Regions from separate parts of the Rossellomorea sp. NRS-1567 genome, predicted to be linked through region 1. Evidence: riboswitches for the same ligand, from Rfam matches in the RefSeq annotation. Region 1 holds a riboswitch; each other region holds the start of a gene.
The links. Region 1 has a riboswitch for S-adenosylmethionine ahead of ACIFOD_RS08525 (homocysteine synthase). Riboswitches for the same ligand answer to the same signal wherever they lie in the genome.

Region 1 (2,205 bases):
TATTATTGCCGCTGAGGATTTATACGGCGGTACGTTCCATATGCTGAAAGAAGAGCTGAAATCATTCGGTATTTCCACTTCATTCGTTGATTTTACAAGTGTGGAAGAATTAGAGGAGGCCATTACTCCACAAACCAAACTCCTCTACAGTGAGACCGTCACAAACCCGTTTATGCGAGTGGAAGATATCCCGAAAATGGTCGAATTCGCGGAAAAACACAACCTGAAAACGATGATCGACAACACATTTGCCACACCGTTTATGCGCCAGCCTTTCTTAGAAGGGGTGGACCTGGTCGCACACAGTGCCACGAAGTATATCGGTGGACACAGTGATATCACAGCAGGAGTCTTAGTTGGAAAAGAAGAACTGGTTCAAAAAGCGAGAGAAAAAGTCGTCAACATCGGTTCGAACTTAAGTCCATTTGAAGCGTGGCTGACTTGCCGTGGAGCGAAAACACTGGCTCTTCGTATGGGAACACAAGCAAGAAATGCCGAAGTTCTTGCGGCAGACCTTCGAGCAAATGAATATGTAAAGAAAGTCTATTACCCAACCGATTTATCCAAAAAAGGAAATGGCGCAATCGTAACGATCGAGCTATCCAACACATGTGATATCAGCACATTTTTCAAATCACTTGCCTGGATTAAAATCATCCCTTCCCTTGCCGGTGTAGAGACGACGGTTTCCTACCCATTAGGAACGTCTCATCGTGCTCTACCGAAAGATGCGCAGGAAAAACTCGGAATAAACACACATGTCGTGCGCATATCGTTAGGTATTGAGGATGGGGAAGACATCGTCGTGCAATTGAACGAAGCGATTGCAGCTTCTGTTAAAAATTAAATAATGGAAAAATTCTAAAAATACCCTTGACGTTAAGGTCGGTTACCCCTTATAATTCATCTCAACGCAAGAATTTTCACATTGACAACTACATGCTCTTATCCAGAGAGGTGGAGGGACTAGGCCCGATGAAACCCGGCAACCTTCATGTGCGCATTATAGCGTCACATGAAAAGGTGCTAATTCCTGCAGGCGATCTGCCTGAAAGATAAGAGGAGGACCCTATTAAAATAGACCCTCTTCTTAGGAAGAGGGTTTTTTGTTTTTTCCTCTTCTATCTTCTTAGGAAAATATACTTCTTCGACTTTTCAGTTTCTGAGTTCAACAGGAGAATTTTGGCCGGAAATTAACAGGAGAGAATGGGTCGATATTTAACAGTCAAATATTATCCCAAACTCAACAGTCAAATTATCACTAAAATTCAACAGGCAAAAACCCAACCAACATTAACAGGCAAACGTCCAAAACATCCAACCGCCAAACGAAAACCCAAATACCAAAAACATTTCAGGAGGAATTCTCTATGACAAAATCATTCGATTTCGACACACTACTTCTTCACGGTGGCCAGGAGCCGGATCCATCAACAGGCTCTAGAGCAGTGCCCATTTATCAAACGACATCCTACGTTTTCGATAACAGTGATCATGCGGCAAAATTATTTGCCCTTGAAGAACCGGGAAACATTTATACCCGAATCATGAACCCGACAGTAGACGTGTTGGAAAAGCGCCTTGCACTTCTAGAAGGGGGGATCGGAGCACTGGGTGTTTCATCCGGGATGGCCGCTATCTCACTATCAATCTTGAATATCGCCGGAGCAGGTGATGAAATTGTAGCAGCTACCAATCTCTACGGTGGAACCTATAATCTATTCTCTACCACTCTCCCGAAATACGGAATCAAGGTGCATTTTGTAGATCCGACCGACCCGGAAAATTTCCGCAAAGCGATCACTCCTAAAACGAAAGCGGTATTCGCTGAGACAATCGGAAATCCAAGTCTACATGTGCTTGATATTGAAGCGGTAGCAAAAGTGGCTCATGACCATCACATCCCATTGATCATCGATAATACCTTTGCCACTCCATATGTATGTAAGCCAATCGAGTATGGAGCTGATATCGTCATCCACTCTGCAACAAAATGGATTGGCGGTCATGGTACAGCAATTGGGGGAGTCGTCATTGACGGTGGGAAGTTCGATTGGAATCATGAAAAGTTCCCGGGCTTCACGGAAGAGGACCGGAGCTATAATGGACTTCGCTATGCACAGGATGTAGGACCGGCAGCCTTTATTACAAAATTAAGAGTACAGCTGCTTCGTGATTTGGGAGCGTGCTTAAGTCCGCAAAACG
Region 2 (2,205 bases), on a different contig from region 1:
CGGGAGTGCTAACACCCGCTGGTACCTTTCCAAACTATCATAATAGGTTTGAAGGATGATCTTTAAGCCCGGGCAGGATTCTTTAAGGGTTTGATAGACCTCTTTGAATTGATCCATCTCTTCATCCCCGATAGAGGTGCACAATATCGGTTCATCCATTTGTACCCACTCTACACCCTCTTCCTTTAATTCACGCAATACTTCTGCATAAAGAGGGACAAATCGATCAACAAGGGTTATATAATCCCCGGTTTCATATCCTTTAGACAACTTCACAAAAGTGAGTGGACCTAAGATAACCGGCTTCCCTTTTATCCCTGCTTTTTCTTTTGCCTCTCTATAAAAATGCAGAGGACGATTTTCTACCAACCGGGGTTCGATCCCATCAAGTTCAGGCACGAGATAGTGATAGTTGGTGTTAAACCATTTTGTCATTTCCAGTGCCACCGCGTCCTTCGCGCCTCTGGCCATTTCGAAATACGTTTCAAGAGAAACCTTACCCCCACTATAATGAAACCTCTCGGGAACCAAACCGAACATGACGGCTGTATCAAGCACATGATCATATAAGCTGAAATCTCCAACCGGAACCAGATCAATCCCCTGGTCCAATTGCTTCTTCAAATGGTTGACTCGTATTTCCTCCATTTTTTCTAAGAAGGTATCCTTTTCAATCTTCCCTGCCCAAAATTGTTCCAGCGTCTTTTTCCATTCACGCTTTTCACCGATCCTTGGATATCCTAAATTCGAACTGATCACATTACTCATTCAATCCTCACTCCTTATCTTGATATGATTGTCATCAACAAAAAAATCTCCCTTTCAAATGAAAGAGAGATTCATACGTATCACTAACTGGAGTTGAGACAAACTAGTATTCTCAACACGTATTCCTCACCCCTCTCTATATCCACGTAGAGCATAAGCGCATACAACAGGCAGGTCTCCTGACTTAGGTTCACAGCTTCTTATCCCTTCCCATTTCAATAGAAATAGTGGTTGAATGATAAGTCGCTCCCCATCACAGTGGCGGGACCGTGCCGGATTTTCACCGGTCTTCCCTTTTAGCTGAGCATGACTCAGCACCTATTGCATTTGACTATTTAATTTTTCTTTCATAAAAACGAAAAACCCTCTCTGACTACTATAGAGAGGGTTTCATGTTTATTAGAATCCTCTCTTATTTTCCAAAGCCATTTGCTTTGCAGGAATTAGCACCTTTTCAACACATAGGTTGAATGGTTGCCGGGTTTCACAGGGCCAGTCCCTCCACCTCTCTCAATAAGAGTTACACATATATATTCATTTAATATTCCGAAATTTGTAATAATCGTAGCACGGTACATATAAGCTGTCAAAAGAAATTTAATCAATAACTTACACGTTTCTAATAATAGGTACTTTCTACATAATGACATTTGATACAAGATCTTGTTACATCCGTTTCATAGAAGACATGCCTGCAGTTTTCCTGAATGCTCTTCACTTCTTTTTCGAGTTGGATGACTCTCTGATTGAGCTTTACGATATCATTCTTCAATTTGAGTACATGACAAAGAGGTTCATCGATAGATGTTTGATCCATTTTCCACAAACTCCTTCGATTTTTCTTTCAATCCTTTTTCTATTTCCTTATGAGCATCATCAATGCTATTCTCCTTCATTCCCCTTATATCATGTGATATTCTCATTGAACAAAATTTCGGTCCACACATTGAACAAAAATGGGCCGTTTTTGCCCCTTCTGCAGGAAGTGTTTCATCATGATACTCCCTTGCACGTTCCGGGTCCAGGGATAAATTAAATTGGTCATTCCATCTAAATTCAAATCGAGCCTTAGAAACGGCATTATCCCTTACTTGTGCCCCTGGATGCCCTTTCGCCAAATCCGCTGCATGTGCTGCGATTTTATAAGCAATGACACCCTCTCGCACATCATCTTTATTCGGTAATCCCAGATGCTCTTTCGGTGTTACATAGCACAGCATAGCTGTTCCAAACCAACCGATCATGGCAGCCCCTATGGCGGAAGTAATGTGATCATACCCCGGTGCAATATCTGTCGTTAATGGCCCCAGGGTATAAAAAGGAGCTTCATGACATATTTCCATTTGCTTATCCACATTCTCTTTAATCATATGCATCGGTACATGACCAGGGCCTTCAATCATCACCTGTACATCATGCTTCCAAGCAATTTTGGTT
Region 3 (2,205 bases), on a different contig from region 1:
ACGTCAATGAGTACGTCTTCTGAAACTTTACCTGTTCCAAATGTATCAACTGAGATGGATACCGGTTGAGCAACACCGATTGCATACGCTAATTGAACTTCACATTTTTCAGCAAGTCCTGCTGCCACAATGTTCTTCGCTACATAACGTGCTGCATAGGCTGCAGAACGGTCCACTTTCGTTGCATCCTTACCAGAGAATGCACCGCCACCGTGACGAGCGTATCCGCCATATGTGTCAACGATGATTTTGCGTCCTGTTAACCCTGCATCACCTTGTGGTCCACCGATAACGAAACGACCAGTCGGGTTGATGAAGTATTTAGTCTCTCCATCGATCAGTTCTTTCGGTACAACAGGATCGATGACATATTCTTTTAAGTTACGTTGGATTTGCTCAAGCGTCACTTCAGGGTGATGCTGAGTCGAGATAACGATCGTGTCGATACGAACCGGCTTATCGTTTTCATCATATTCAACGGTTACTTGAGTTTTTCCATCCGGACGCAAGTAAGGAAGGATTTCTTCTTTACGAACTTCAGTCAGACGACGGGAAATTTTGTGGGCAAGGGAAATCGGAAGAGGCATAAGCTCTTTCGTTTCATTACAAGCGAATCCAAACATCAACCCCTGGTCACCTGCACCGATTGCATCGATTTCTTCATCCGTCATTTGACCTTCACGAGCTTCAAGTGCCTGATCTACACCTTGAGCGATATCAGCAGATTGCTCATCGATGGATGTTAATACAGCACATGTCTCGGCATCAAAGCCATATTTTGCACGAGTGTAGCCAATTTCACGGATCGTTTCACGAACGATTTTTGGAATATCGACATACGTACTCGTTGTAATTTCACCTGCAACAAGAACAAGACCCGTCGTAACAGACGTTTCACATGCTACACGAGCATTCGGATCATTTGTAAGAATTGCATCAAGAATTGAATCAGAGATTTGGTCACAAATTTTATCTGGATGTCCTTCGGTTACGGACTCAGATGTAAACAGACGACGTTTAGTTGACATCAAGGTTCCTCCTTAAGCATAATTGTTAGACTTTAATCTAACAAAACATTAAACAGATACGGTACTCATTTCCCTAAGTAGTATGAAGTAAACATGAATTTTTTATAAGAAAATCATGAATTATGTGCATTTGATCCACTATAAACAGAAAAAACCCTTCCTCGAAAAAAGCATTAGAGGAAAGGTTTCAGATCATAGCCGCGCCTTTTCTCTCTTATCGTTCAAGGTTCTTAGACCTTGCCTCAGTTTAGCACCTTCGCTTAATCAGATCATTTCAAACAGAAAGGATCCATTCACTATATAGCAGGTTGCTGGGTTTCATAGGGTCTGCTCCCTCCACCAGCTCAGGATAAGAGTATCCGTTCAAGGAACTATGATAACGTTTCGTACAAAGGGTGTCAACTTTTTTTCGAGTGACATGTTTAACCATTTAAGCTTACTCTTTTCATGATTCCAACCTATCTTGCCCTCATAAAATAACCTAATTAGGCAATGAGGCTAAACATTATGATAATTCCTTCATATATATAAGAAGATACAAGCTATATTCGGACAAAAAATGTGACAATATGAAGACACATTATAAAAATGAATAAATAGTATAGACTAATGGTTCAATTGTGTTATACTATTTTTGTGAAGTAAACGAGATCATTAAATTTATATAAAGGAAGGGTTCTAATGAATTCAGTGAGCATGTCTAATGAATTAACAGAATTACTTAACGGTCAAAACATTCAGGAACAATTATCTGTTTCCCAATTAGTTGAAAAAGTCCTTCAACGAAATGAAGGCGTTTTAACATCATCAGGTGCAGTCAGAGCAGAAACTGGTAAATACACAGGACGCTCTCCTAAGGATAAATTCATTGTAGAAGAACCATCCACGAAGGATAAGATTGAGTGGGGTTCTGTCAATCAACCAATCTCTTCAGAATCATTCGATAAACTATATACAAAAGTATTAGATTACTTAAAAGAAAAAGAAGAAGTATTTTCATTCAAAGGGTTCGCAGGTGCTGACCCAAAACATAGACTACCGATTCAAGTGATCAACGAATTCGCTTGGCATAATCTTTTCGCTCATCAATTATTCATTCGCCCTTCTGAAGAAGAGTTAAAGGGTCATCAATCCGAATTCACCGTCGTTTCTGCCCCGAACTTCAAGGCAGATCCAG

Region 2: another riboswitch for S-adenosylmethionine. It lies ahead of metE (5-methyltetrahydropteroyltriglutamate--homocysteine S-methyltransferase); the one in region 1 lies ahead of ACIFOD_RS08525 (homocysteine synthase).
Region 3: another riboswitch for S-adenosylmethionine. It lies ahead of metK (methionine adenosyltransferase); the one in region 1 lies ahead of ACIFOD_RS08525 (homocysteine synthase).

The regions. Positions count from the first base shown of each region.
Region 1 covers NZ_JBITPL010000014.1:119,967-122,171, forward strand. Annotated here, with positions in the region: gene ACIFOD_RS08520 (trans-sulfuration enzyme family protein) at 1-847, shown strand, start outside; SAM riboswitch class I at 943-1,062, shown strand; gene ACIFOD_RS08525 (homocysteine synthase) at 1,371-2,205, shown strand, end outside.
Region 2 covers NZ_JBITPL010000011.1:38,456-40,660, reverse strand. Annotated here, with positions in the region: gene metE (5-methyltetrahydropteroyltriglutamate--homocysteine S-methyltransferase) at 1-768, opposite strand, end outside; cobalamin riboswitch at 921-1,105, opposite strand; SAM riboswitch class I at 1,178-1,288, opposite strand; gene ACIFOD_RS07185 (hypothetical protein) at 1,388-1,585, opposite strand; gene thiC (phosphomethylpyrimidine synthase ThiC) at 1,563-2,205, opposite strand, start outside.
Region 3 covers NZ_JBITPL010000011.1:45,522-47,726, reverse strand. Annotated here, with positions in the region: gene metK (methionine adenosyltransferase) at 1-1,028, opposite strand, end outside; SAM riboswitch class I at 1,240-1,384, opposite strand; gene pckA (phosphoenolpyruvate carboxykinase (ATP)) at 1,710-2,205, shown strand, end outside.